4 regions of the Pseudoalteromonas sp. HL-AS2 genome follow, and region 1 is predicted to be linked to each of the others. Evidence: predicted binding sites of a transcription regulator. Region 1 holds the regulator's gene; each other region holds the start of a gene.
The links. Region 1 encodes sigma-54, which starts transcription at its own class of promoters, with help from an activator protein. Its sites were predicted from a motif close to GTTGGCACGNNNNTNGNNT; they were not measured.

Region 2: RB215_RS02815 (DUF1328 family protein) is a predicted target of sigma-54. The motif match lies at 3,527-3,545, and genes of this name have one in related genera.
Region 3: RB215_RS03220 (EF-hand domain-containing protein) is a predicted target of sigma-54. The motif match lies at 3,559-3,577, and genes of this name have one in related genera.
Region 4: RB215_RS10620 (EF-hand domain-containing protein) is a predicted target of sigma-54. The motif match lies at 5,170-5,188, and genes of this name have one in related genera.

The regions. Positions count from the first base shown of each region.
Region 1 covers NZ_CP133571.1:2,663,510-2,671,167, reverse strand. Annotated here, with positions in the region: gene RB215_RS12460 (mechanosensitive ion channel family protein) at 1-680, shown strand, start outside; gene mgtE (magnesium transporter) at 776-2,134, opposite strand; gene RB215_RS12450 (HPr family phosphocarrier protein) at 2,282-2,554, opposite strand; gene rapZ (RNase adapter RapZ) at 2,598-3,443, opposite strand; gene ptsN (PTS IIA-like nitrogen regulatory protein PtsN) at 3,465-3,917, opposite strand; gene hpf (ribosome hibernation promoting factor) at 3,922-4,209, opposite strand; gene RB215_RS12430 (RNA polymerase factor sigma-54) at 4,236-5,729, opposite strand; gene lptB (LPS export ABC transporter ATP-binding protein) at 5,799-6,524, opposite strand; gene lptA (lipopolysaccharide transport periplasmic protein LptA) at 6,521-7,066, opposite strand; gene lptC (LPS export ABC transporter periplasmic protein LptC) at 7,056-7,613, opposite strand; gene kdsC (3-deoxy-manno-octulosonate-8-phosphatase KdsC) at 7,610-7,658, opposite strand, start outside.
Region 2 covers NZ_CP133571.1:585,991-593,648, forward strand. Annotated here, with positions in the region: gene alaS (alanine--tRNA ligase) at 1-839, shown strand, start outside; gene RB215_RS02795 (aspartate kinase) at 840-2,057, shown strand; gene csrA (carbon storage regulator CsrA) at 2,148-2,339, shown strand; gene RB215_RS02805 (YcxB family protein) at 2,390-2,857, opposite strand; gene RB215_RS02810 (hypothetical protein) at 3,059-3,250, opposite strand; gene RB215_RS02815 (DUF1328 family protein) at 3,316-3,486, opposite strand; gene RB215_RS02820 (OadG family protein) at 4,131-4,376, shown strand; gene oadA (sodium-extruding oxaloacetate decarboxylase subunit alpha) at 4,389-6,170, shown strand; gene RB215_RS02830 (sodium ion-translocating decarboxylase subunit beta) at 6,184-7,314, shown strand; gene RB215_RS02835 (aldo/keto reductase) at 7,444-7,658, shown strand, end outside.
Region 3 covers NZ_CP133571.1:672,660-680,317, forward strand. Annotated here, with positions in the region: gene RB215_RS03195 (FlgO family outer membrane protein) at 1-488, opposite strand, end outside; gene RB215_RS03200 (amidohydrolase) at 602-2,275, opposite strand; gene RB215_RS03205 (EF-hand domain-containing protein) at 2,399-2,635, opposite strand; gene RB215_RS03210 (hypothetical protein) at 2,643-2,879, opposite strand; gene RB215_RS03215 (hypothetical protein) at 3,035-3,262, opposite strand; gene RB215_RS03220 (EF-hand domain-containing protein) at 3,290-3,523, opposite strand; gene RB215_RS03225 (HAMP domain-containing sensor histidine kinase) at 3,834-5,291, shown strand; gene RB215_RS03230 (hypothetical protein) at 5,293-5,835, shown strand; gene RB215_RS03235 (sigma 54-interacting transcriptional regulator) at 5,838-7,187, shown strand; gene RB215_RS03240 (DUF1543 domain-containing protein) at 7,212-7,658, shown strand, end outside.
Region 4 covers NZ_CP133571.1:2,274,705-2,282,362, forward strand. Annotated here, with positions in the region: gene RB215_RS10585 (glycerophosphodiester phosphodiesterase family protein) at 1-76, shown strand, start outside; gene RB215_RS10590 (dienelactone hydrolase family protein) at 136-870, shown strand; gene RB215_RS10595 (LysR family transcriptional regulator) at 929-1,852, opposite strand; gene RB215_RS10600 (type 1 glutamine amidotransferase domain-containing protein) at 1,996-2,679, shown strand; gene RB215_RS10605 (rhomboid family intramembrane serine protease) at 2,794-3,387, shown strand; gene yghU (glutathione-dependent disulfide-bond oxidoreductase) at 3,461-4,300, shown strand; gene RB215_RS10615 (hypothetical protein) at 4,376-4,831, opposite strand; gene RB215_RS10620 (EF-hand domain-containing protein) at 4,844-5,122, opposite strand; gene RB215_RS10625 (response regulator) at 5,331-6,011, opposite strand; gene RB215_RS10630 (ATP-binding protein) at 6,020-7,471, opposite strand; gene RB215_RS10635 (hypothetical protein) at 7,471-7,658, opposite strand, start outside.

The sequences.
Region 1 (7,658 bases):
AAGGCACGGTAACGTCATTACTAGCTGGTGCCGGTATTGTTGGTTTAGCGATTGGTTTTGCATTTCAAGATATGACCGAAAACTTAATAGCAGGTATTGCTATGGGTATTCGTAAGCCATTTAAACCAGGTGATGTAATAAAAACTGATGATGTGTTTGGCTCTGTGCATTCAATAAACCTGCGTAATACACTAATAGAGAGCTTTTATGGGCAGCAAATACTAGTGCCTAATAAAATACTATTTAGAAATGTATTGCGAAACTACAGCACGCTAGGCGTTAGACGCATAGAAGTGCCGGTAAGAATTTCATTAACAGAAGACATAGAAAAAGCCGCAAACGTTATTGTGGATAAAATTAATCAATTTGAGTTTGTAATACGCCAAGATGAAACGGCCGTATACGCAGAGAGTTTTGGCGACAGTAGTATTAATTTATTATTGTGGTTTTGGATTAAATACCCTGGTGAGCCAGACTTTATGACAGTACGCCACAAAGGTGTTGTGGCAGTACAGCAAGCACTAAATGAGGCTGATATTCGTATTCCATTCCCAATGCGCAGTTTAGATTTTGGGGTTAAAGGTGGCGAAAACCTCGATGCAATAATAAGTAATAAAGTAAATACACAATCGTCAAAGCAAGAAGGAGTCGATGGCTCTACAATCAATAAAGAAGACTAGATAACCTGATAACCTGAACGCTGGTTAAATTATATTGCGTAAAAGTTACTTTTAACCAGCGCGTATTTACACAGTAATGCGCGCTGGTTTACTGATTAAACCAGCAACCAAGTTGCGGTGCCTAAAAAGGCAAAGATACCTACTATATCGGTTACTGTAGTGAGTATTACACTGCCAGCAAGTGCAGGGTCTATTTTCATACGTTTAAGTATTATAGGAATACACGCACCCGCCACACCCGCAACAACTAAGTTCATAAACATTGCAAACGCCAGTACCGCGCCAAGCATTAAGTCCCATTGCCATAGGGCAATAACACTGGCAATTAAAACAGCCCATAAAATACCGTTTAATGCACCAATGGCGAGTTCTTTTATCATTACAAAGCGTTGGTTAGTTTGGTTAATATGACCTACTGCTATACCACGAATAACCAAGGTTAATGACTGGCTACCGGCCACCCCACCCATCGAAGGGACAATGCCGTTAAGCACGGCTAAAATAGGCAGTATTGCTAAAGTACCTTCAAAAAAGCTGGCAACAAAAGCAGCTGCCAGAGCCGTTAATAAGTTAACACCTAGCCAAACAGAGCGTTTTTTTGAGCTTTTTAAAACCGGTGCAAAGGTATCTTCTTCATCATCAAGACCCGCTAAACCTAATAAGTGATGTTCTGCGTCTTCGCGTATTACATCAACGATGTCATCGATAGTAACACGGCCAAGTAGTTGGGCATTGTCGTCAACTACTGGGGCTGATATCCAGTTATGACGTTCAAATAATTGCGCCACTTCGCTTTCATCCATCGAAATAGGAATAGACTCACAGTCTTCATCCATTAGGTCATGAACAATTTTTTCGGGCGAATTAGTTAGTAAGGTACTTAACGATAAAGCGCCTAAAAAACAGTTATGCTTATCGACAACGTAAAGGTCGTCGGTACCTTCTGGGAGTTCGCCGCGCAAGCGAATGTAACGCAGTACCACATCTAGGGTTACATCAGGGCGAATGGTTACTGTATCTGTGTTCATCAGCGCGCCAGCAGAGCGTTCCTGATAGGAGAGTGCTTGCGTAGCACGTTCTCTATCTTGAATGTCCATGGCGCTAACCACGTCTTTATAAACCGTGTCAGGCAGGCTTCGCAGTACTTCACCTAAGTCATCGTGGCCCATGTCTTCAGTGGCAGCAGCAATGTGCTTAGGTTCCATTTGGGCAATAATGCCTAAACGTACATCTTCAGAGAGTTCTTCAAGGACATCACCTTGTACATCTGGATCAACTAATTGCCAGAGCAGGCGGCGAACTTTATGTGGTGATGATTCTAGTAAAAGTGCGGTATCACAAGGAGCTGTTTTTGCCAGCATGCGCCTAACTTGAACAAACTGACCACTATTGAGTGACTTGGTCACTTGTTGTAATTGTTGTAGTGGGTAGTCTTGTTCGAAAGTTTCGGGCATTGGCGTCCTTAATTTATTTTTATAACGTTAGGGAAGAAGTTAGTCATTAACTTCGTTCAGTTTATCTTACTTTTTTTAGCCAAACTAGCTTAAGGTTTCACTAACCCTATATTTTAGCTCGTTTACTTGGTTTAAATAAAGTGCCTACTATTCTTGTTCGTTAAAGCGCTGCGCTATTAATTGGCCAACGGCATGTAAAGCATGCTCTGCATCGGGTCCTTCGCACACTACTTTTACTTCTTTACCTTGGCTGCTTTCTAGTAACATTAAAGCCAGTACGCTATCGCCAGCGGCTTCTTTTTCATCTTGAAATAAGGTAATAGATGCGTCAAATTGTACCGCTAATTGTGCTAATACGGTAGCAGCTCTAGCATGCAGGCCTAGCTTGTTTTTTATTAAAAATGTATTTTCTAAGCGCATAAGATACTCTACTTAAGCTGAACAGATGATTATTTAAATTGAATTATTTTTCTTGCTCGCGATGGCGAATTTTTACATTAGGGTGAGACATAGCAAAGCTTTCACCAATTGTTTGCGCTAAATAAACTGAGCGGTGCTGACCACCAGTACAACCAATAGCAATGGTTAAATAACTGCGATTATTACGCTCTAGGTGTGGTAACCACGTTTGTACAAAGGTTTGAATTTGCCAAGTAAATTTTTGCACAATACTATGACTAGCTAAATAATCTTTTACTGGTTGATCTAATCCAGTTAAAGGCTTGAGCTCCGGTTCCCAGTGTGGGTTTGGTAAAAAACGCGCATCAAAAACATAATCAGCACCTTTGGGAATACCATGCTTAAAGCCAAACGACTCAAAGGTAATGATAAGCTGTTTGTCTTTTTTACCGAGTATGGTTTCACGCATAGATTCAGCAAGTTGATGCACACTTAAATCGGTTGTATCAATGACATGATCAGCCCGCGTTACGAGTACATCGAGTAATTCTTTTTCCTTTTTTATTGCTAAATCTAGCGGTAGCGAATCAATCGAAAGCGGGTGCAAACGACGCGTTTCTGAATAACGGCGGATTAACGTTTGATCGTCGCTATCTAAATAAAATAACGTTGGTTTAGCAAAGTCGGGCAAGTACTCAAGAATATCGTTAAACTGCTGCTGATCTTTAGGCAGGTTACGCACGTCTATACTAACGGCTATTTTATCGTAGTTATCAGAGACACTGCGCACTAATGAAGGCAGCAAATTTACCGGAATATTATCTACACAATAGTAACCTAAATCTTCTACAACACGTAAAGCAACTGACTTACCAGAACCTGATCGGCCACTTATAATAATTAATTCCATTTACCACCCCTTTATTAGTAACTAGGATTGATCCAAAATAACTTGGTATAACGCTTCATCAGACTTTGCCGCACGCAATTGCTTACAAAACTCTTTATCGTTTAGTTTATCAGCTATTGTGGCTAGTGTTTTCAAGTGCTGCTGGTTATCGCCATCGGGCACTATAAGCGCAACAAAAATATCAACTGGACGATTATCAATTGCATCAAAATTAATAGCGGTTTCGCTTATTAAAATTAAGGCAAGAGGCTCTTGTGCCCCGCTCATACGGCCATGTGGAATTGCTATTCCTCGGCCAATACCGGTACTACCTAGCTTTTCTCTTGCCAATAAAGCAGTGAGAATATCTTGCTGAGGTAAATACGGCATTTTTTTATGCGCGAGTTCACTGATGAATTCTAAAATTCTTTTTTTACTATTAAAAAGGACCACAGCTTTGCTGCAGTCCTGGCATATAAGTGAGCTTAATTTCATAGTGTTAGTGTCGAGCAAACTTCTCTTTGTGTTTAATTACTTGACGATCGAGTTTGTCAATCAACGAGTCAATGGCAGCGTACATATCTTGGTGTTCGGTCGATGCAAATAGCTCAGCGCCACTTACAAAAATTGTTGCTTCAGCTTTTTGACTTAATTTTTCTACATCGAGAATAACATGCACATTAGTTATGTGATCTGAGTGTCTTTGCAGCTTTGCAAATTTATTATTTACATAGTCTCTTAATGAGTCTGTAATGTCTACATGACGACCAGTTAAGTTTAGTTGCATCAGCATTTTCCTCTTTGTTGTACGTCTTAAATCAAGCTTTTACGTTGATTCGACGGGGGAATAGCCAGAGATTCGCGATATTTTGCAATTGTCCGTCTAGCTACTTTAATTCCTTGCTCAGCCAATATATCTGCAATCTTGCTATCACTCAATGGTTTGGCTAAGTTTTCTGCAGCTATCAACTTTTTAATCAAGGCACGTATGGCAGTTGATGAACATTCGCCACCATTTTCGGTGCTTACATGGCTTGAAAAAAAGTACTTAAGCTCAAAAATGCCACGTGGAGTGTGCATATATTTTTGCGTAGTGACCCGTGAAATAGTCGACTCGTGCATTTCAACTATTTCGGCAACATCGTTTAAAACCATAGGTTTCATGGCTTCTGGGCCATGTTCAAAAAACGCTTGTTGCTGCTTAACAATACAATTAGTTACTTTCAGGAGGGTTTCGTTTCTACTTTCTAGGCTTTTAATAAACCATTTAGCTTCTTGTAAGTGCGAGCGAATAAATTGGCTGTCACCGCTGGATTTTACTGTACGAGACATAGCCGCATATTGGCTGTTAACACGTATTTTTGGCATGCTATCTGGGTTTAGCTCTACCACCCAGCGGCCTTTTATTTTTTTAACAGACACGTCAGGTATAACGTATTCAGACTCTTCTCTGACAATAGTATCCGCAGGCTTAGGGTTAAGCGTATGAATAAGTGTCATTATTTCTTTAAGCTCTTCTTCTTTGAGCTTAGTTTTTTTCATTAACGTACGATAGTCGCGAGCAGCGAGTAAATCGATATGATCAGTTAACACCATTTTTGTTTCGTTAATATAAGGGGTGTCTTTATCAAATTGATTTAATTGAATGCATAAGCATTCTTGCAAGCTGCGAGCTGCAATACCAACAGGATCAAATAATTGAATGCGCTTTAGCACTGCTTCTATTTCATCTAGTTCTACTTCGTGTTCGTCATCACTTTCTTGATTAAAGCTTGCTAAAAGGTCTTCGCAACTGAGGGTTAAAATACCAGAGTCATCTACGGCTTCAACGATAGCTATGGCAATAGCTTCGTCGGTAGGGCTAAAAGGGGTGAGCTGTAATTGCCACATTAAGTATTCATGCAGGGTTTCGGTTGATGCACCTTGATAAATAGATTCATCTTCAGGCATTGGCCCTGATGAAGAGGCAGGCGCTGCGCTCATATATTCATCCCATGATACATCCATGGCCATGTCGTCGCTTATGGTGTCTTTATTTAGTGCTTCACCGCTATCTTGCTCATACTCGCTTGGGGTGTCGTCAGCAGAGGCGCTAACAGTAATGTCATCTGCTTTTTGCTCGTTTTTACCTGCTGATTCTTCCGTGTAATCTTGTTCATCAACTTCAAGTAATGGGTTGCTATCAAGTGCTTCTTGTATTTCTTGCTGGAGATCCAAGGTACTAAGCTGCAATAAGCGAATAGCCTGTTGCAGTTGCGGAGTCATTGTAAGTTGCTGGCCCATGCGCAGCTGTAATGATTGCCTCATTTATCTCTAACAATCCTTATAAATTGATATGATTAATCTTAGCAGATGCTTATAGTAATAACATAAATATTACAGTTTGAACTGCTCGCCTAAATAAACATCACGTACTGTTTTATCGTTTAATACAAATTCAGGAGTACCAGATGCAATTAGCTCCCCATGAGAAACAATGTAGGCTTTTTCACAAACATCAAGGGTTTCCCTTACATTGTGGTCGGTAATTAGTACGCCAATACCACGATTTTTAAGGTGTTCTATAATTTTTTTAATATCGAGTACTGAAATGGGATCCACGCCAGCAAAGGGCTCATCAAGCAATATAAATTTAGGATCTGCAGCTAAAGCACGTGCTATTTCTACGCGGCGACGTTCACCACCAGATAGCGCCATACCTAAGCTGTCGCGAATATGTTGCAGGCTAAATTCGTCCAATAAACTATTTAGGGTTTCTTCCCTGGCTTGTTTATTTAGTTGCTTACGCGTTTCTAAAATAGCCATTAAATTTTGATACACAGTGAGCTTTCTAAAAATAGAAGATTCTTGTGGTAAATAACCAATACCTAAACGAGCACGGCTGTGCATAGGAAGTAAGGTAATATCGTTATCATCAATTAATATTTTACCTTTGTCGCTAGGTACTAAGCCTACAATCATGTAAAAGGTAGTGGTTTTACCTGCGCCATTTGGGCCAAGTAAACCAACAATGCTGCCAGCTTTTACTTCAAGTCCTACATTTTTAACAACTTCACGGCCTTTATAGCTTTTTGCTAATAGCTCTGCTTTTAATGTACTCATGGCTGACCTTTATTGAGTTTTTGTTCTTTTTTTACGTCTACAGGCACTAAAATAGTGTGTACCCGATCAGTTGAGTTTTCATCTTTTTCAGCACTTATAAGCTGTTGCTCTATATCATAGGTGATGCTTTTAGCCGTAATTTTTTGCCCAGCTTGAGAAATGTTTGCATCTCCTACCAGGGTTAAAAAACGTTTCGCTACATCGTAACGTACTTCGTTAGCGCTGGCGCTCATGACAGTGCCATCTGCTTGCTTTTCTTCAAAATATGCAGGGCTGCCCGTGGCAATTAATAGTTGTTTATTATCGCCAAGTTCGTCGCGCTTATGTACTTCTAAACGATCGGCGGTGATACGACGATTACCGTGAATTATCTCGACGTTTTTCTCAAAAATACCAACGTTTTCTTTTAGTTGGCCTTCTTGGCGGTCAGCACTAATAGAAATTTGATTAGCTAATGGGGAAGTACTTTGCTCTGCCGCATTACTATTAAATACAAGTATAAGCGATGGAATAATAAGTATTTTTGCAAGGTTATTGGTCATAATATAGTGTTCGCGTATGGTTAATTAGTTTTATCACCTCGGTTGTTAAATTGGCTTCAAGGCCTTTACCGGTGATCTTTAAATTCGGTCCAGTTATAATAACGGGCTGTTCGCTGCGCATAGTGAGTAGCATTATATCTACTTGAATATTGTCGGCGGTAATTTTGTCTATCATTGCGCCATCAATTAAGTTTTGGGCAGTTACATTACCCTCTAAAATTAATTGTCTTTCATCGTAAAGTGTTGCTTCATCAGCATTGATACGCCACGTTTTTTGTCTGTCGTCGTACAATATGAAAGTAGGTTTTTCGAATAAGGTAAATCCTAGCTGCTCGTAAAGCTCCGTCTTAACCGCAGTTACTTTATGGCTAATTTCACCGTTTTCGTCAAAAGCTGTTTGTTTTAGCTCAATGGCGGTGTAATCGGGTTTAGCTATTACTTCTGAGTCGGCTTTAGCAACCGTATTTACCTGAGTGAAATAAGGGTACCAAAGCCAAACCATACAGCCGATGAATAAAACGCTTAAGACTATGCGCGCTATATTCATGAACTGGTGCCTTGGCTAGTTAATGGTTTATTGTTTTCAAGCATA
Region 2 (7,658 bases), 1.1 Mb from region 1:
CACATTTTGAAGCTGTTACCAAAGAAGAATTACGCGAAATTGAACGTGTAGTAAACGATGAAATTCGTTGTAACTTTGCGTTAAGTACCGAGCTTATGGCAATAGATGACGCTAAAGCAAAAGGTGCAATGGCGTTATTTGGCGAAAAATACGATGACGAAGTACGTGTAGTTACTATTGGGGACTACTCTATTGAGCTTTGTGGTGGTACACATGTTGAACGCGCAGGTGATATTGGTTTATTCAAAATAGTATCTGAAAGCGGTATTGCTGCGGGTGTTCGTCGTATTGAAGCGGTAACCGGCGCTGACGCGATTGCCTACGTGAGTGAGCAAGAGCAAAAGCTAAATGATGTAGCTGCTGTAGTTAAAGCCGACAGCGCGTCAGTACTTGAAAAAGTAACTGCGTTGCTTGATAAATCAAAACAGCTAGAAAAACAAATTGCGCAACTTAACGATAAGCTAGCAAGTGCTGCGGGTGCCTCATTACTTGATTCAGTAGTAGAAATTAACGGTATTAAGCTATTAATAGCCAACGTTAAGGGCACTGAGTCAAAAGCGTTACGTGGTATGGTTGATGATCTTAAAAACAAAATTGGCTCGGGTGTTATTGCACTAGGTGTTGCAAGCGATGATAAAGTGAGCTTAATTGCAGGTGTAACTAAAGATTTAACCGGTAGAGTTAAAGCCGGTGAGCTAGTTAACCATATGGCCAGCCAAGTAGGTGGTAAAGGTGGCGGCCGTCCAGATATGGCACAAGCGGGTGGCTCTGAGCCAGAAAACCTAACTGCAGCATTAGACAGTGTAACAGCTTGGTTTACTGAGAAAACACAAGCTTAAGTGGCACTTATTGTTCAAAAGTTCGGTGGCACTTCAGTTGGTTCAATAGAGCGAATTGAAGCGGTTGCCGACCTTGTTGTTAAAACTAAACAACAAGGCCATCAAGTGGTTGTAGTGCTCTCGGCTATGTCGGGAGAAACCAACCGCTTAATTAATCTCGCCAAACAAATAGATACTCGGCCAAGTAGCCGTGAACTTGACGTATTAATTAGCACCGGCGAGCAGGTTTCGGTGGCTTTATTAGCTATGGCTATTATTAAACGCGGTCATTCTGCTGTGAGTTTATTAGCCGATCAGGTTAATATTTTAACCGATAATATGTTTGGCAAAGCCCGTATTACAGATGTAGCTGCAACGCGTTTAAAACATGAGCTTGAGCATAACCGTATTGCAATTATTGCGGGTTTTCAGGGCCGTGATATTGAAGGAAATGTAACTACATTAGGGCGTGGCGGTACCGATACTTCGGCGGTTGAAATTGCTGGAGCAATAAAAGCTGACGAATGTCAGATCTATACCGACGTTAACGGCGTATATACTACAGACCCTCGTGTTGAACCTAATGCACGACGAATGAGCCAAGTTACCTTTGCTGAAATGCTAGAGTTAGCAAGTTTAGGGGCTAAAGTATTGCATATTCGTTCAGTTGAAGCGGCAGGAAAGCACAATGTGCCACTTAGGGTGCTATCAAGTTTTTACCCTGATGCTGGTACATTGATTAGTTTTGAGGAGAGCGATATGCCTGGTAATGTCGTTTCGGGTATTGCGTTTAATCGTGATGAATGTTTAATAAATGTAGAGGGTGTACTTAGTGGTACACAATATCTTGCAAAGATTTTGAAACTTTTTGCAGATAATGGCATCGAAATAGATATGATTAATCAAGTTAATCATAATGTTGACAAAGTAGACTATGCTTTTACTGTACACACAAATGATTATTTACACGCATTAGACGTTTTAACAGAGCAGCAAGCTCAGTTAACAGCACAAAATATTTTTGGGTTAACAACAGTGGCTAAAGTGTCTGCTGTTGGTATGGGTATGAAGTCACATTCGGGTGTTGCTAGTTTATTTTTTGATGCATTAGCTGCAGAAAATATTAATGTTATTTTAGTGTCTACATCAGAAATTAAAATATCGGTTTTAATAGATGAAAAATACCTAGAGTTGGCTGTTCGTGCATTACATAAGATATTTTTAACAGAAAATGAATAGATTGATAGGTTTTACTTACTTTTTAGTCTAATTTTCATTAAAATGTTTTAGCGGAATCTTATAATTTTATTGGAACAAGGGAGCAAAAGAATGCTAATACTAACTCGTAGAGTAGGTGAAACCCTAATGATCGGTGACGAAGTAACCGTTACTGTTCTAGGTGTTAAAGGGAATCAAGTTCGAATCGGTGTTAACGCACCAAAAGACGTTTCAGTGCATCGTGAAGAGATTTACATGCGTATTCAAGCTGAAAAGTCTAACCCTGAACCTGGCAATGCTTAATCAGCAATGTATATAACTTAGTTACATACTGAGTTATTGCCAAAAGCCACTCACTGAGTGGCTTTTTTGTGTATAAAATTAAGTGTTTCGGCAGTTAATATGTGCTTGGATATATACTGCATACCTTTTTTGTTTTTTAATAGTATGCCGCGCTCTGTGGTTATAACTTCGTTAATATCTGACCACAGAAGTTGGGTGTTTTTATAAAAGTTACTCGATTTAATCCCTTCTTCGTCAAAGGTAAGGGTGACCTCAGAACCCGAGGCTTTGCTTAGCATTTGTCTAGTAACCCACCAAGGACGGCGATAATAAAAGGCAATACATTCGAGTACCGCAACCATGATCAGAAAAGATCCTAGGTAATGATCGTCTAAACCATAAATTCCAAATAAACCGAGTGCTACTAATAGCGCCAATAAAAAGTATTTTGGTTGCGCGCGCTTGCTATGCGCAACTGATTCGTCAAAGCACTCATAAAAATAAGGCTTATCAAGCGTGTAGGTTGTTGTAAGTGTCATATAGAAGTTCTTAAAACATAGTTATATGCATTTTAACAAGCTAACCAGTAAATGCGCAGTTATATAATAAATAACTGCATAATAGATAAAGATATTGGCGTTTATTATTTATCAGATCCAACCTTTAATTTAGATATTATTTTATTACACACATAAAAAAACGGCTCATTTTAGAGCCGTTTTTTTAATAAATTAGAAGAATTAACAGTTAGTTTCTTCTGCATTTACACCTTCTTTTACTTCTTCACATGCATCTTCAACTTTGTTTTGCACATCAGTTACTGCTTCGTCAATACGTTCACCAGCATCTTCTGCGTGGTTATCTTCACAGCCCATAATAAATAAACTTGCGAATAGGCCAATTAGTGCTGCTCTTAAAGTTGTCGAATTCATAATGTAATTCCTTGTAAATTTTGATTTAAATGATTTTTAATTAGTTTAAAACTTTAGTTTGTTACCTAGGGCTTTTTGCCACGTAGGGCACCCGATACTAAAGATATAACTAAAAGTATTAAAAATATAAAAAATATAATTTTTGCAATACCCGCTGCGGCGCCTGCTATACCACCAAAACCTAACACTGCAGCAATTAAAGCAATTACTAAAAAAGTGATTGTCCAGCGTAACATTGTATTCTCCTTGGTTTATCAAATTTGCTCAATGGATATGATGCGAGTTACGTGCCATTGTTTTTTTTGCTTTTAAATCAATGGTTTGCTTTTGTTTGTGTTATTTCAGCGTGCACTCAATGGTAAGTTTTACGCTTTGCTATGTAATTTATTCATACTGATACAAGTGATTATGGATGTTAGTTTTTTATAAGAGAAGTTAGCGCATATTGATTTTTAGAATGGAGTTTAAGAGCTATTAAATTGCAGTTCGAGACTTGCGAGCATAGCGGGCTTAATAACAGCGGCTATTTAAATGGTTGAATAATTAACAAATATATTTGGTAAGACCAATTGCCAGTGGTGAAATTACTTTATGCTAATAGAACTGTTAACGCTTTACTTTAAGTGCATTATTAACGGTTTTTAGGTCGCCTATATAACTTTTATTTATATTCACTATTTTTATTATCTATGTAATAGCGCGTATCTAGTCCTTTTTGTAGTGTTAAGTTAATTAATAGCATGTTAGTTTTGTTTAAATTGGTTTTACCAATTTACAGGCTATAGACAAAACACTGTTTTTTGTTATTATTCGGTGAATAATTATTTACGTAAAATGATTTTTTATTTTGATTTCGGTATAAGTTTTATAGGAGAGGAAAATGGATATCGCTGCTTTACTTACAACAGCAAGCAACTTAATGCTAACCGGTATGGTGGGGGTGTTTGTGTTTCTGTCATTATTAATTACCTGCGTTACGGTTATGTCTAAGCTGGTATCTCGCTTTGCAGAGCCTGAGCTTGCAATGCCTGCCAGAACACCGTCTTTTAAATCACAAGGTGTGCCTAATGAGCACATCGCCGCAATTAGTGCTGCCATTGCTCAGTACAAAACAAACAATAATTAAAGGAGCACTTAAATGGCTAAATTAAAATTAACAGAACTGGTACTACGTGATGCGCATCAATCATTGTTAGCAACTCGTATGCGCCTTGACGATATGCTACCGATTGCAAAAAAGCTTGATGATGCAGGTTATTGGTCTATTGAGTCGTGGGGTGGAGCTACGTTTGATTCGTGTATTCGTTATTTAGGTGAAGATCCTTGGGAGCGTATTCGCGCACTAAAAAAAGCGATGCCAAATACTAAACAGCAAATGCTATTACGCGGTCAAAATTTATTAGGTTACCGCCATTATGCTGACGATGTAGTAGAAAAATTTGTAGAGCGTGCCCATAAAAATGGCGTTGATGTATTTCGTATATTTGATGCAATGAACGATGTACGTAATCTTGAAACGGCAATTAAAGCGGCTATAAAAGTAGGCGCACATGCCCAAGGGACTATTTCTTATACAGTAAGCCCTGTTCATACGCTTGATATGTGGTTAACGCTAGCTAAGCAGTTGGAAGATTTAGGCTGTCATTCAATTTGTATTAAAGATATGGCGGGTTTATTAAAGCCGTACGATGCTGAAAAACTAATTAAAGCACTAAAAGAAACTGTATCTATTCCAATTGCAATGCAGTGCCACGCCACAACAGGTTTAAGTACTGCGACTTATCAAAAAGCGATTGATGCAGGCATTGATATGCTCGATACCGCAATTTCATCTATGAGTATGACTTACGGACACACCGCAACTGAAACTATTGTATCGATAGTTGAAGGGACTGAGCGTGATACTGAGCTTGATTTAAATCACCTTGAAGAAATTGCTGCTTACTTTAGAGATGTACGTAAAAAATACGCGGCATTTGAAGGTAGCTTAAAAGGGGTTGATGGCCGTATTTTACTCGCGCAAGTACCTGGTGGCATGTTAACTAACATGGAAAACCAGCTTAAAGAGCAAGGCGCAGCAGATAAGCTTAATGAAGTTTTACTTGAGATCCCACGTGTACGAGAAGATTTAGGCTTTTTACCGCTTGTTACACCAACGTCGCAAATCGTAGGCACTCAAGCGGTACTTAATGTACTAACGGGTGAGCGCTATAAAACAATTACTAAAGAAACAGCTGGCGTATTAAAAGGTGAATATGGCCTAACACCAGCACCCATGAATAAAGAGCTACAAGAGCGTGTGCTTGATGGAGCAGAGGTAATTACTTGTCGTCCTGCAGATAATATTGCACCTGAGCTTGCAACGCTTGAGGCTGAATTATTAAAAGAAGTACAAGAGCAAGGTTTAACTCTTGCTGATGAGCAAATTGATGACGTACTAACGTATGCATTATTCCCACAGGTTGGTTTGAAGTTTATTAAAAACCGTAACAACCCAGATGCATTTGAGCCAGTTCCTTGTGTTGAAGATAAAAGCAATAAAGCTCCCTCTAAATCAGCTTCAAATAACAACAGCGTTAAAGCTGAGCAATACAGCGTAAAAGTAGACGGTAAAGTTTACGACGTTGTTGTAGCTCAAGGCGGCGAGCTTAAAGAAGTTACATTAAAAGACTCAGAACATATTCCTCAGTCTGCTTCGGTTGCATCAGGCGAAACACTTAACGCACCTTTAGCCGGTAATATTTTTAAGATAAAGGTAAAAGCAGGGCAAGTTGTGAATGAAGGTGATGTAGTGATTATTATGGAAGCCATGAAAATGGAAACTGAAATACGCGCTACGCACACCGGAACAATTGCTGAAGTGTTAGTTGGTGAAGGCGATGCTGTAACTACCGGCGACGCTATGATTGCATTAGCTTAGGAGTAAATAGAGGATGGATGGTATTTTAAACCTCTGGCATGCGACAGGCATTGCTAACTTTACATTTCCAGCGTTGATTATGATTGCGGTAGGCTGTTTATTATTGTTTTTGGCAATAGCCAAAAAATTTGAACCCCTATTATTATTACCTATTGGCTTTGGTGCAATATTAACTAATATTCCGGTGGCAGGTTTATCCGACCCCGGCGGCTTACTGCATTATGTGTATTATGTAGGTATTGATACCGGTATTTTTCCACTATTAATATTTATGGGAGTAGGCGCGTTAACTGATTTTAGTGCGCTAATTGCTAACCCTCGTATGTTGCTATTAGGTGCGGCTGCACAGTTTGGTATTTTTGCTACACTGTTTGGCGCTATTTTACTTAACTATGTACCTGGTTTTGAATTTAGCCTGCAAGATGCGTCGGCTATTGCGATAATTGGTGGAGCTGATGGCCCAACCGCTATATTTTTAGCCTCTAAACTGGCACCCGACTTGTTAGGTGCGATTGCGGTAGCTGCTTATTCGTATATGGCATTAGTGCCAATTATTCAGCCGCCAATTATGCGCGCATTAACCACGGTTGAAGAGCGCCAAATAAAAATGCCAGAGCTGCGTAAAGTATCTAAAAAAGAGAAAATTATTTTTCCATTAATGGTACTTAGCTTAACGGCTATGTTTTTACCGGCAGCTATACCGCTGGTAGGTATGTTTTGTTTAGGTAACTTAATGCGAGAGTCGGGTGTTGTTGATAGATTAAGTAACAGTGCTCAAAACGAAATCATCAATGTTACAACTATATTTTTAGGTTTAGCTGTAGGCTCAAAGCTTGCTGCAGATAAGTTTTTAACTGTTGAGACGATTGGTATTTTAGTGCTTGGCGCACTGGCTTTTGCAATTGGTACGGCATCTGGCGTATTTATGGCGAAAGGGTTAAATAAAATATCTAAAACGCCGATTAATCCATTAATAGGTGCTGCGGGAGTATCGGCTGTACCCATGGCGGCGCGCGTAGTAAATAAAGTAGGCCTTGAGAGCAATCCACATAACTTTTTACTTATGCATGCAATGGGGCCAAATGTTGCCGGAGTACTAGGCAGTGCAGTTGCAGCAGGTATTTTATTAGCACTTGTTGGCTAACATCAATTTTAAAATCCAACCGATTAGCGCAGTTTACTGCGCTTTTTTTATGCTTAATTTATAGGGATAGGTTTTTATCGACTGTTTTTGTTACAGTAAGCTACTTGTAATTAATTAAGGATAGCCGGCATGCATGACACTCCTTTGGCAAAATATTTACCTAATGTTAGCAAGCTCATATTTGGTTGTATGGGACTTGGGGGAGGCTGGAATAAAGACCCCTTAACTAATACTCATACCCATACCCAGCAGGCACGTGTTTGTATAGATACAGCAATAGCCGGTGGCATTAATCTTTTTGATCACGCCGATATTTATACATTTGGTAAAGCTGAGCAGGTGTT
Region 3 (7,658 bases), 1.2 Mb from region 1:
TCAATATGCGGGTAGCCTTTAATTTCTCGACCATTACGACTAAATGAAAAGTCGCCATTTGGGGTTACATGTACAGTACCTGTGTGTTTGTAATCTACAACAGATAATCCAAACTCTTGTAGTTCAGTAATAAAGCTCTCAGCTAAATGGTTACCAAAAATATTAGTTGTTTGTAGGTTATCATCTAAATTTACAAAAGAAGTAATGGCAATAGGGGTATTACTATTTATGTAATTCATATTTTCAATTAGCTTCATGGCTAATTGTTCGGTGTAATTACTAAGTAATTTACTGCTATTTATTGGGCGGTAATTTTTTTCTGGAAACTGCCAGTTACTCACGCGAGGCGAGTCATTTTGAACGTGCCTTTTGTTATGAGAATAGTCATTATGAGGAGCGTGACCATTGTAAACAGGGTGACTAGAACAAGCTGAAAGTGAAAGGGTAAAAAGTGCCGATAAAGTAAGAGATATTTTTTTAGATAACATGTTTTCTTCCTGAAACATAAGGGGATTTTTAAATACCCCACTTTATCGACACACTTTTTGATTACTTTAATTAAATTTTATCATTAATTTGTTATTTTCAGTTTGTATTCAGTTTATTGCGCAGTCACAGCCTCTTTTTCGTAACGAAGTTTGCCTGCAATCCATGTTTGTAATACGTTTATTTTATATAGTTCATCAACCGGGGCTTTAAAATAATCTTTATCTATTAAAATAAAGTCGGCCCACTTTCCTTGCTCTAAACTACCCACTTTAAACTCTTGATGCGCTGCATAAGCGCCGCCTAGGGTAAAAGCACGCAGTGCGTCTTCACGGCTTAATACTTCGCTAGCACGCCAGCCCTGGGTTGGTTGTTGGTTGTGATCCATACGAGTAATTGTTGCATACAAGCCATCAAAAGGATTTGCCAATTCTATTGGGTAGTCAGATCCTGCTGCAATCACTGACCCTTGTTTTAAAAAGGTTTGCCATGCATAAGCACCCGCTAATTGCTTTTCGCTTAAGCGTTGCTCTGCCATGTGCATATCAGAGGTGGCATGCACTGGTTGCATTGAAGGAATAATTTTTAATGTTTTAAAGCGCTTAATATCATCAAGCGTTACTATTTGTGCATGCTCCATACGGTTACGTAGTAAAATTCCGCCGGTTGTTTTAAATACATTTTTATAAGCATCTAGTACGATGTGGTTAGCTTTGTCACCAATTGCATGGGTGTTGGCACTAAAACCGCTTTTAAAACTAAGCGTAAATAGCTCTTCTAGTTTTTGCTGGGTTTCGAGCATTAAGCCATGGTGGTTTTTTCTGTCGGCATAATCCTCAATTAGCGCCGCGCCACGCGAACCTAATGCGCCATCAGCATAAACCTTAACGCTGCGAATAGACATAAAGTCGTTGGCATCTTGGTATCGACCTGCTTTTAACATGGTTTTTAAATCAGGACTCGCGCCACTGAGCATTGCCACAATACGCAGTGGTAAATTGCCTAGTTCACCGCGTTCTTTGTATAATTCCCAAGTGGTTTTATCTATACCCGCATCATGGGTTGAGGTAATCCCTAAACTTAATAAATGATTACCGGCAGCATCTAAAGAGTCACTAAGAGTTTGTTTTGATGGTTTTGGCATAAATTGTTTAATTAACGATTCTGCTTTATCTACAAATATACCAGTAGGATTGCCAAATTCGTCTTTAATAATTTCGCCGCCTTCTGGCGATTGGGTGTTTGCAGTAATACCCGCAAGCTCTAGGGCTTTGCTATTTACCCAAATAGCGTGGCCATCAATTCTCGATAGTACAATAGGGCGATCGCTCACTACTTTGTCTAAATCGGCAGCGGTAGGAAACTGCTTTTTTTGCCACAGCTCTTGATTCCAGCCACGGCCAATAATCCAACCTTGTTTGTTATTTGCAAATACCTTGAGTTTATTAGTAACTTCATCAATAGAAAGCGCACCGCGTAAATCTAATTGTGACAGGTTATTACCTAAACCAATAATGTGACCGTGTGCGTCAATTAAACCCGGTAATAGCGTATTGCCATGAGCATCAATAAGCTTTGCATCAGGAAAGCTATTTTTTAGCGTATCGCCGCCAAGTTTAACTACTTTACCGTTTTTTATAACTAAAGTAGAAAACTGCTGCACTTCACCTTTGTACAAAGGTGTGTAGCCGTTGGCGTTGTAAATAACTTTAGTTTGCGCAATCGCAAGGCTTGAGCCTGCGCAAAGGCAAGCGAGTAGCAAAGGTTTGATTATTTTTTTGAGTGGCATAGTGAGCTTATTTTTATTGTTAATGGCTTTAACATAACAAACTCACTTTTATAATACCAACCACTTGAGGTGGTTGGATTGTTATTTGTGCAGAGTAAGCCAGTTAATTTATTGGTAAATTAATTACTGACTTGCATAAAGTGTAAATTCGCTTAAAGAAAGGTGGCCGTCTTTGTCTTTATCGTAACTTGCAAAACGAGACCATAGGGCAGGGTCACTGGCTGTTTCTGCTCGGCTTAATAAGCCGTTTTGGTTACGATCAAATTTTTCAAATTGCTTGGCAATGTTATTGCTGCTGGCAAAGCTTGGTGTGCTACAAATACTAAGCGCAACGAGCGCTATATAGCTTATATTTTTCATAAATTACTCAGTAGAGGTTATTCGTAAGATAATTTTTAAATTCAACCAATGAAATTTTATTATCTTGGTTTTTATCCCATTTGCTAAAGTTGTTTAGTAAGTGCGGTTGAGCCTCAAGCTCATGGTGAATTAAATAGCCGCTTTGATCTGTATCAAGGTGATCAAAACGTTGCTTTACATCAAGTGCTAATGAATTAAAGCTTAGTAATAATAAGCAACTAACTAAACAAGCGCGTATCTTCATGGTGCTCCTTCGCAAAGCTCATTTTAATGTCATTCGTAATAAAATAAAGTACTTGCCATAATTTAACGCCCAACATTAAATCCATTTACACACTCCCTCAGGGGTTATAGCAAATACTTTTAGTTAATTTTACAAGACCAAACTTGAATTTAAACTTAAGGCTTAAACGCCTCAAACTCTTTTTTAGAGATCATTTCATCGTTATTTACATCTAAATCAGAAAACTGTTTCATTACTTCTTTATCTTTTTTGGCTTCGGTAATAGATATTTTTCCATCCATATTTTTATCTAAAAAAGCAAAACGAGCATTAAACGATGAAGCCAGGGCAGTAGCACTAATAACTAAAAACAGTAACGAAAATGCGGCTATAAGCTGTTTCATAAAAAACTCCTTTGGTTACTAGGTTAGTTACTTAATAAACTGTTTAAACTCATCTAGCGACAGCTGACCATTTTGATCAGTATCTATTTGTGAAAAGTTTTCATGAAGTACGGCGTCCTCACCAGCTTCAGCTTCGCTGAGAGTACCGTTACTGTCTTTATCAAGTTCATTAAAAGTAGCTTGTACATCCATTGCCAGCGCGTTAGCGCTCAAAAAGCCTAGCGCAACGATTGGCATAATAATTAAAAAGCGATTACTCATGGTCATTTCCTTATAAGATAAACTTAGATTAACTATTACAAAAACGATGCCAATTATTTTTACCGTTTAAATTCAGTTACTTATGGTTTTTGGTGTTATAGGTTAAGCAAGTTTTACAGGTATCTGTGTGTTTTTTGCAACGAAATTTGGCTTATAAATAAAGAAGCAATATAAATCAAAGAGTTGAGTTGTTGCTGTTTGGCAACAGGCGGCTTTGCAGTACGAATAACAGATATATAAATTGATTCAGCTAGTGTATAACTTAAACGCTTAATAATAGGCTGTTTAAAGTTACTAAAGGATGGATGCAATGCCAGCAGCGATGGCTGAAAAATACAAAGCAATACTTAATTGGCGCCCTAATTTAATTAGCCAGTTTGTAATGAGTATGCTGCTGTCGTTATTACCCTTATCGTTAGTGGTTATTGTATTTTTAAATGCGCTTAATAAGCAGTTAGCTGTAACTCAGCAAATTGTTAGTAATAACTACCAAGTAACTAAATCGTTTAATATTTTAAAACAAGAACTCAATAGTTTAGAGCGCGCTACTCGGCAAAATTGGGTACTAAAAAGTGAGTCACTCGATACGCTCATAGTTGATAAGTGGCAAGCATCGCTACAAAGTATTGAAGATCTTACACGTATAGCGCCCAGTAAAAGTCACACCGCACAATGGCAGCGTTTAACGAATACTCTGCAACTAGCACACACTCGACTTGTTGAACAAAAACAACAGCAGGTAGCCTTGTTTTTACCTATTAGCGATTTACTCGCCGAACTTACCTTATGGTTACGCGATAAAAGCGAAACCCAAATTACTAATAATCAAAAAGAAATAGCGCAGTTACAAACTTCATTTATTAACTGGCTAGTGGCGCTAATTCCGCTAACACTCTTAGTAGGAGGCGGTTTTTTGTGGCGTATAAGTGGCCGCTTAAAAAGCCTGACTAAAATTATTGGTAAATTAGGGCAAGGTGACTGGCAACAAAAAATAGCCGTGCAAGGCTCAGCAGAGCTAGTTGAATTAGGTAATAAATTACAATGGGTGCAAGCTCAGTTACATATACTTGAGCAGCAAAAAGACACCTTTTTACGCCACGTTACCCACGAACTTAAAACACCTCTAGCCTCAATGGTCGAGGGCACCGACTTGCTCAGCGATGAAATAGTTGGCCCTATAACTAAAGAGCAACGCGCTGTACTTGAGCTTATTAGCCAGTCTATGGTGCGCCTTCGTACTATGATTGACAGCCTACTTAGTTATAACGCGATTCGTACTAGTAAAGACAGCGTAAGTGAGGTTGAGTTTAATCATTTAATTAATAAAATTAATAGTCATTTTGAGCACCGCCTAACAGCCCGAGAGCAAACCCTTATTTGGCATAACAACTTACCTAATAAGGCGCTTGCGTTACCTGGGGAGTTAATTGAAATGATTTTAGTGCAATTAATTTCTAATGGCTTAAAGTTTTCACAACACGGGCAGGCAGTATCTATAGCGTTAACCTTTGAGCACAGTAAGCTAAAAATGGCGATAAGCGACGAGGGATGCGGAATTAAAGAGCACGAAAAAGCACATGTTTTTAGCGCATTTTATCAAGGTAAGCATAGCAAAAATGTTACGCTACAAGGCAGTGGCTTAGGCTTAACTATTGTTAAAGAGTCAGTAGAGCAATTAAACGGACAATTATTAATAGAGCAAAATGAACCCCAAGGTTGTCGATTTTTAATTACGCTTCCCATAATAACAAATCAAGGAGTTAACTAGCATGACCTCGCGTTTAATGGCTATTTTATGTGTGTGTGGCAGTGCCATCATTTTATCGGGGTGCAAAACTAATAACCCCCAACAGCAAGTGGTTGATAGCCCAGTGGCGCAAACTCAAACTAAAGTAACGAGCGATAAAAACAGCCAGCCAAGCCCAAAGCCTCGGCCTAAAAGCGATCCTATGTATCCCCCTGCGGAGCAAGTAATAGCCTGGCATGCTAATAAATGTGGTGGTTTTAAGTTAACCCCAGATAACAAAGATTTTGTTGGCGAAAAAGAACTAAAAAACTTTTTTCAATTTATGTGTTTAAACACTAGTAGCGATCCTAATACGGTAATGAGTAAGTTACTTAAACTTGACCAAGCTTACTATTGGCCAGACGATATAAAACAGTATTTATGGCTACAAAAACAACAAGTAACACTACAAATAAATGCTAAAAAAGAGCAGCAAGCACTTAATAATAAAATGCAACAAACGCTCTCGTCATTAGCAACCATAGAGCAGCAACTGTTATTACGCGAAGAAACTAAGGAGCAGTAGTTATGCCAGCAATAAAACCGCAAGGTGCAAAAGTATTATTAGTGGATGACGATGCCAGCTTATTAAAATTGCTTGCTATTCGTATCGAATCAAAAGGCTACGAGGTTACCACCTGCGAGAGCGGCCTAACTGCGTTACAAATATTAAAAAGCCAAGTGTTCGATGCCGTAGTAACCGACCTGCGCATGGACGAAATGGATGGCATGGCACTGCACCGCCAATTGCAAAGCCGCTATCCGGCATTGCCCGTTATTATGATGACAGCGCATGGCTCTATTCCTGATGCGGTAGAGGCTACCAAACAAGGCATTTTTGCATTTATTACCAAACCAATAGATAAAGACGAGTTATTCGACAGCTTAGCAAAAGCGATAGAAATACACGGCGTAAATGCCGATGAAATAATACCCACTAGCAATATAGTTACCCGTAGCGGCGCTATGCTACATTTGCTAGAGCAAGTTAAACTGCTAGGGCCAACGCAAGTTAACGTATTAATATCGGGAGCCAGTGGTACGGGTAAAGAGTTATTAGCTCAAGCTATTCATCAGCATAGCCATGTAAGTAAAGGCCCATTTGTAGCGATAAACTGCGGCGCAGTACCGGGTGAACTGCTAGAGTCAGAATTATTTGGTCATAAAAAAGGCTCGTTTACTGGGGCAATAAAAGATCACCAAGGACTGTTTCAACAAGCTGAGGGAGGCACCTTATTTTTAGATGAAATAGGTGATATGCCGCTAAATTTACAAGTTAAGTTACTGCGCGTATTGCAAGAAAAAACCATACGTCCAGTCGGCTTTCAAGAAGAAATAGCCATAGATGTTCGCATTGTATCGGCAACTCATAAAAACCTCCCCGAAGCGATTATAAATCAGCAGTTTAGGGAGGATTTATACTACCGCTTAAACGTGGTTAATTTAAAACTCCCTCCTTTGTGCGAGCGTCGCGAAGATATAAGTCTACTTGCAAAATACTTTAGCGCCAGTATTGCAAAGCGAATGAAGCAAAGCGAAAAACACTTTGCCAACGACGCCATGCACGCACTCGTGCGTTACGACTGGCCAGGTAATATTCGCCAACTTCAAAACGTGGTAGAGCAAGTTGTAGCACTTACCCCAAGCGAAGTTATTTCAGAGCATTTAGTGCTAAGTGCATTAAATAGCAACGAAAAAAATGTAGAGCCATTGTCGCTAAACGACGCTAAAAAAGAATTTGAACGCGACTACGTAATAAACACCCTTAAAATGGCTGGTGGAAATGTCGCCGAAGGCGCAAAACTAGCTAAACGTAACCGTTCAGATTTTTATAAACTGATTAAAAAGCACAATATAGATGTTGATAATTTAGCTTAAATAACCAATTTATAGGAACTAAACATGCAGTTATTCATGGTGTATTTAGGTGGGCGAATTCAGGGCTGTCACATAGAAATGCACGACATTCGTTTTGTAGTTGGGCAAAACATTGAGCAAACCTATACTAAATTAAAAAGCCAATGGGTGGGCGACAAAAACAGCGTGCATATGGATAGCTACATGGCAATTAACCACATAGATGGTTATAAAGTTACAGTAAGCGACACGCCCGTTGAGCAAACTAAACAGCTTTACTTTGTAAACTTAGGCGCCTACAGAAGCGATTTAATGGCTGAGCAACACGACTTTACACTGTATGTAGCAAGCAGTAGTCAAGAGGCCAAACAGCGCGCTAAAAACGATTTACTCGCTGGCTTTAGCCATATTCATAAAGATGATTTACACGACGTAGACGATTGCTTTGCAATAGATTTACTCGACAGCCAGCTTAGTATAAAACTGACCCCA
Region 4 (7,658 bases), 390 kb from region 1:
AATGGCTATATTTTCCGACTGGCCAGCAACCGTTAGCTACTACGCAAGCTGCAATAAAATGCCTGCTAGCCTTTAACTAGTCGTATATTTTATCGCGCTCAGTTACCATATAAATTTATATAACTGAGCGCAATTATGATCATCGAACAACATAACGCCGACTTGCCTACCCCTACAGGGTTGATGCGAACCACTATATACCGCCCTCAGGCGCAAGGGTTGTTTCCTGCACTTATTTTTTACTCTGAAATTTTTCAGCAAACCGCCCCTATTGCCCGCAGCGCCGCTATTTTAGCAAGCCATGGCTTTGTAGTATTAGTACCTGAAGTATTTCATGAGTTAAATCCTATTGGCACTGTGCTCGCTTACGACGACGCAGGTAAAGACAAAGGTAATGCCGACAAATGGGCTAAACCTTTAGAGCATCACGATAGCGACACCCAAGCCATGATCGACTTTGTAAAACAACAAAACTATTGCACAGGTACGCTTGGTGTAATGGGTGTATGTATTGGTGGGCATTTAGCATATAGAGCCGCATTAAACCCTGAAATTAAAGCTGCATTTTGTTTATACGCAACCGATATTCACAGTAATACATTACCAGCAAAAGCAGGTAATAATTCATTTGAACGTATGGCTGATGTACAAGGCGAAATTCACTTTATATGGGGTAAACAAGATCCACATGTGCCGCAAGAAGGCCGCACTAAAATTTATCAGCAATGCGTTAATACGGGTATAAATTACCAATGGCAAGAAGTAAACGCACAACATGCCTTTATGCGCGACGAAGGTGAGCGATACGACGCAGCGCTTGCAATAAGTATGTATCAACAAGCTGTGGCATTATTTAACCGCACTTTATAAATTAGATGTTTAAATTAATCCAAACGCTGGATAATAAATCTTTTAACCAGCGTTCATGTTAAATATTTTTTAGCATGCCTAAAGCAGTATGTTGTTTTACAAAGTAGGCTTTTAAATAATCTATAAATAGCCGCAATTTTTTAGAGCCTGCTGCTCCTGGCGGAAACACCCCATAAAGCTCAATATCTTTGCTTTTGTAATCGTCTAATATAATTTCTAGCAACCCTGCTTGCACTTTAGGCCACGCATCGTACAGCGGTATACGGCCTATGCCATGCCCGGCTTCAACAAAAGCAGTACGGGCAGCAGCGTTATTGGTACTTAAACCGCCTTGCATTGTAATGTCGTATTTTTTACCTTCTTTTGAAAGGGTTAACGTTTTACTGCCCAATTGATACACCACCCATTGATGCTGAGCTAACTCAACAGGGTTTTTAGGTTTGCCAAAATGAGCAAAGTAATCTGGCGAGCCACAAATACAGGTACTCATTGTTGTGAGTTTCGTTGCTTGTAAATTAGAGTCGCTTAGCGCCACCCCACGAATGGCAAAATCAAAACCATGCTTTATAATATCAACTACATCATCGCTAAGTTGTAGGTCTATGTTAATTTTGGGGTATTGGCGTTTAAAGCTATTAATAGCAGGCACTATTAATTGCATCCCTACATTTACCGGACAACTAATTTTGAGCAGCCCCTGAGGCTCACTTTTTATATTTTCTATTTGTTGATTTGCCGCATTGGCTTGCTCAGTAATTATTCTGCAGCGCTCGTAATACGCCACTCCCGCCTCTGTTAATGCCATAGTGCGTGTTGAGCGATTTAGTAGGGTAATTTCAAGTTGGGTTTCTAATTTTTTTAAATGGTAACTTGCCACCGCACGCGTTAAACCTAAATGCTTAGCCGCAGCGGTTAAACTACCCTGCTCTACAATTTGTGCAAACACCACCATACTTTTTAACTGCTCAAACGACACTTTCATAACATCTCCTAAATCCACTGTATTATTGTATCAATTATTAAATCAATAAAGTTAAATTTATCATCGTTGTTTAAAGCATTATTAGTGCATATAGTAGTTGGTAGCAAAGTTAACTAATTTAAATCATCAAAAGGAATATTCTAATGGCTAAAAAAATACTTATGGTTTTAACCTCACATGCAGAATTGGGCAACACAGGTGAAAAGACAGGTTTTTGGGTAGAAGAATTCGCAGCCCCTTATTACGCATTTAGAGATGCAGGCGTTGAAGTCACTCTTGCATCGCCAAATGGCGGCCAGCCCCCGATAGACCCTACAAGTACTCTTGCTGATTTTCAAACTGATGCAACTAAACGCTACGACGCAGACAGCGCCGCACAAGCATTAATGGCCAATACCAAAGTGCTTAGTGAAGTAAATTCGACAGATTTTGACGCGGTATTTTACCCAGGCGGCCACGGCCCACTATGGGACTTAGTAGAAAACACCGACTCTATTGCACTTATTGAAAACTTTATTAAAGAGCAAAAGCCAGTAGCGGCTGTTTGTCATGCCAGTGCCGTATTTTTAAATACTAAAGATGCCGATGGCAACGCACTGGTTGCTGGTAAAAAAGTAACTGGTTTTACTAACAGCGAAGAAGCTGCGGTACAACTTACCGACATAGTGCCATTTTTAGTTGAAGACGAACTAATTAAAAAAGGCGGCGACTATCAAAAAACAGATGACTGGGGTGTACTTGTACTCGAAGATGGCCTAGTAATTACCGGTCAAAACCCAGCAAGCTCAGAACTTGCTGCTAAAAAGCTACTAACCAAACTAGGTTAATAGCGATTTATAAGTAAAAAAGCACAGCATTTAATGCTGTGCTTTTTTAATTGCTTTGCATTAGTAAATACAATTCCTATACTGGCAACTATTAAGCTCAACTAGGACTATTATATGGCAACCAAGCCAACCACACGGTCATTACTAACAAGCAAACGCTTCGCTATTTTTAGTATTGTTACAATTTGCTTTTTTTTACAGCTAATTAATAGCTTACCTGGCATTAATCTTAATGGTTTTGGCATTTATCCGCGCAGCATTAATGGCTTAATTGGCATACTGAGCGCGCCATTTTTACATGGCAGTTGGTGGCACTTTGCCAGTAACATGCTGCCTTTTATGGTTTTAAGTTGGTTGATTTGCCAATACAGCGTTAAGCGTTTTTATAACGTATTTATTTTTACCGCATTAGTAGGTGGTTTTTTAGTATGGGCATTTGGTCGTAGTAATATTCATGTTGGTTTAAGTGGCGTTATATATGGGTTGTGGGGTTTTATACTTTGCTATGGCGTAATTAGACGTTCATTTAAATCCATTGTTATTGCTGTTGTCGTTGCCCTACTTTACAGCGGATTTGTTTGGGGTGTACTACCACAGCGCTTGCATATTTCGTTTGAAAGCCACTTATTTGGAGCATTGAGCGGATTGTTTTTAGGCTATAAATTAGCAAAATCCGACAAACTTAAAAGTCAAAAAACTCGCCTTTAATTTATTTTAATGGCCACATTTATTAATACATATATTTTTTTATATGTATTTCATTTAAACAGAGGTTATTTTTATGAGTGATCAAAATCAATACACCCCACCCAAAGTTTGGACATGGGACAGTGAGAGTGGCGGTAAATTTGCCAGCATTAATCGCCCCATCGCCGGCGCAACTCATGACAAAACCTTACCTATTGGCGAGCACGCATTTCAGCTTTATTCGCTTGCTACACCAAATGGTCAAAAAGCCGCTATTATGTTTGAAGAGCTGTTAGAGCTGGGCTTAACCGATGCAGAATACGACGCATATTTAATCAGCATAGGTGATGGTGATCAGTTTGGTTCTGACTTTGTTGATATTAATCCAAATTCAAAAATTCCAGCGTTAATGGATCATTCAACCACGCCGCCAACGCGTATTTTTGAATCGGGCTCTATACTGCAATACCTAGCAGAAAAGTTTGATGTGCTTATACCTAAAGATTTAAAAGCTAAAACTGAATGTCGTAACTGGCTATTTTGGCAAATGGGCTCAGCGCCGTACTTAGGTGGTGGCTTTGGCCACTTTTATAGTTATGCACCCACTAAAATGCAATATCCTATTGATCGTTTCACCATGGAAACCAAGCGCCAGCTTGACGTGCTAAACCGCCATTTAAGTGCAAACGAATACATGGCAGGAGATGAGTACTCAATTGCCGATATCGCAATTTGGCCTTGGTATGGCTCTTTAGTGCTTGGCGACATTTATGATGCAGCTGAATTTTTAGATGTTGCCTCATACACTCATGTTGTACGTTGGGCTAAACAGGTTTCAAAACGCCCTGGCGTAAAACGTGGTCGTCGCGTTAACCGCACATGGGGACCTGAAGAAGAGCAACTAGCAGAGCGCCACAGTAGTAGTGACTTTTAACCTTGCTGTTATTGATAAACTAAAAAATCAGCTGTAATAGCTGATTTTTTAGTTTAGGTGTTGCCTTATTTATAATTACGCTTTAACACTCAGTATCGAATCACCTTGTGATAAAGCAAACTTTTCTTGAACCGCCGATAAAATAGAACTTTTATCTTCGTCATTTAACTGGCTTGAATACTGCGCTAACAACTCATCTAAATAACTAACTACATCTTTAGTATTTACTTGCTCAATTGAATTTTTAGGCGGTGGTGGCGGGCGCTGACCTTCAGGTCGAGCATCATCACCTATGCTTTTAGCGTCAAACTCCAACTCGCCCATTAGCTCAGCCAACTCTTTTGTTGGCGCTATACCTTGCTCTTTAAGTGCAGCTTGAATACTTAGCGCGTTTTCTGCCGTTAAATTTTCGGCATCGAATTCAGCGAGTGTTTGTTTTACAAAGTCACTTTGTGCTGTTGTTAACTTTGCGGTTTGGCTACTTTGTTGCAGCACCAGGCTTGCAGAATTACTGCTAATATTATTAATCATTACAGTATCCTTTCAACGCTTACGACGAGGTGGTTTATGATCATTTACTTCTTGCTCACTAATTTCGCCATTACCATCTGAATCTATTTCGTCAAAAATTGTTTGTGCGTCTTCGCCGTGTGGTGGTTTTTTAGCGCTAAACTCTGCATAGCTAATTACGCCATCGCCATTGGTATCCATGCTTGAGAAATCAGGTTTAGGTGGTTTGCTATCGCTGCCTCTTGCTGCAACATTTACTGAAAAAGCAACCGACAATAGTGTAATAATTGTAAGTGATGACAAGTGTTTCATGCTCGTAACCTTTTGTTTAATTAATAACGAAAGATTACGCTATAAAAATGCAAACAATGTGCAAATAATGAGGAAGTAAAAATAATGTATATCGCTAATGCATAAATTTAAAATGATAGCAAAATGCTAATGCGAGTAAATAGCTAAAGTGGCTATTAATTACTTACGTTAACGCATCGTATTTGCTAATTAATCAAATATTTTGTTGTTAATTACACTGCTGTGGATTTACAAAGCGATAACCAACACCATAAACCGATTGAATAACGCTGTCGGTTTTGGTTAATTCGTCCAGCTTTTTACGCAATTTTTTTATATGACTATCAATAGTACGCTGGCTCACAATACGTTGATCGGCGTACATAGTATCCATTAAGCTATCGCGCGAATAAATACGGTTAGGGTTGTTAAACAAGGGCTTAAATAACTGAAACTCAACATTGGTAAGCTCAATACTTGCTGCTTTGTATTTTACACTGTAGGTGCTTTCATCAAGTTGCATAACATTGGTTTTTGGCTTAACGTTATTCAAGCGCCTTAAAATAGCTTTAACACGCGCCACCAGCTCTGCATAACTAAAAGGCTTACAAATATAGTCATCGGCTCCTAATTCAAGCCCAAGTAATCGGTCAATCTCCTCTACCTTTGCCGACACCATAATGATAGGCACATTAGAGAACTGCCTAATTGCTTTACACAATTCAATTCCGCTTTGACCAGGTAGCATTATGTCGAGCAAAATCACACTAGGCTTGTTAATTTCAAGCCAAGGTAGTACTTCATTACCATGATGTATTTGATGCGTTATGTAATGATGGCTTGTTAAAAAATCGCTTATTAAGTTAGCCAGCTTAACCTCATCTTCTACAATCAGTATTTGCTCTTGCATAGTGCCCTCTAAGCTTTAAATAAGGGTAATTTAATAATGATAGCAAGACCGCCTAAACTAGATTTTTCAGCTTTAATCTCGCCTTTATGACCTTTAACTATGTGCTGACAAATAGATAACCCCAAACCCGAACCGCCCTCTTGGCGATTTCGCGAACTATCTACTCGGTATAAATACTCAAATAAGTGCGATAAATGCGACGGCTCAACCCCCACGCCATTATCTTCAATAATAAGCTGTAAATACATTTGCCCTTTAATACTTATATTACTCGCCGTTAATGAAATAGTAGAGCATTGTGCGTAATGCACTGCGTTCATTAAAATATTATCGAATAACTGTAAAAGGCGTGTTTTATCTGCTTGAACGGTTATATTTTTTGCAGCATTTAATAGGTAAAGCTTTATATTATGTTGCTCAAGTATAACCTGATATTTTTGCTCAATAGTATTTAATAACAATGCCATATCAGTAGCTTGCATAGTGTAATGCATGCCCCCTAACTCTGCGCTATTGATCATATGCAAATCGTCTATTAAGCGCTTTAAATGCAGGGCTTCGTCGTTGGCCGAGTTTATATTTTTTGCATTTGGCTCGCGTATGCCAAGTAGCATAGCTTCAAGCTCACCAAGCAAAATGCTCATTGGCGTTCTAAGCTCATGAGAAATATTGGCAAGCCAGCGTTTACGTACTTGCTCGTCTTTGGCGAGCGTAAATGCAAGCGTATTAAAATCCTCGCTTAACTGCCCTAGTTCGTCTTTTCGATCTAGGGTCAGCTTAGTCTCGTAATTGCCTTGCGTTAAGCGGTGCATACCGTTAGCTATTTGTTTTACTGGGCTAACTAAATGCCGAGATAATAAAAAGGTAACCAGTAATGTAAGCAGTACCGCCGCTAAAGCAATAAACCATAAGTAGTTTGTTTGCTGCTGTAAAAAATCAAGTTCGTAGCCATCAACTAAGCTATCTCTTTTGGATACAGCTAAATAACCAACCGCTTTATTATTCACTGTAATGGCTGTAGTCATATAGTTTAAATTACTTAAATACCTGCCCACTATTCGCTGTTTATTTTCGTCAAGCAAAGCATAATGAGCAATATTTTCAGGAGGTGGTCGGCGCGCGCCTAAAACAATATGCTCGGATGGTGGTGGCCGGCGCATCATTCGCCCTCTTGGATCAGGGCTTTTTGGTAACTTAGATAAAAACTGGCTGTTTTCTAGTTGCGATTCTATAAGCATTCTAAAGTTTTTGTCGCCGCCAATAACTAACTCCCACGAGGGCGTTTTTTGATACTGCTTTGCAAGTTGTAGCGTAAGTGGTTCTAATGCTTTTATCTCTTTTGCATTAACAAAATCAATAACGCCTTGCCCTATACTCCACTGTATAAGTATTACTATCCCTGCAATAACACTAAAGGTAAAACTAAATAGTATTAAAAAAAGTTTATTATGAATTTTCATTAATGCGTATTTTTAACCTTGCTAGGAAAGCTTTCAAATCGGTATGTTATAAACTCTTTGGTTTGATCATTAACATACAACGTAGCAACTATTTTTTTGCCCTGAGCGGTCCAATACATGTGACCATGATTATTTAAAGTAACCGATACGGTATTTATACCACTTTTAAATAAGTTAGCAGGTAAAT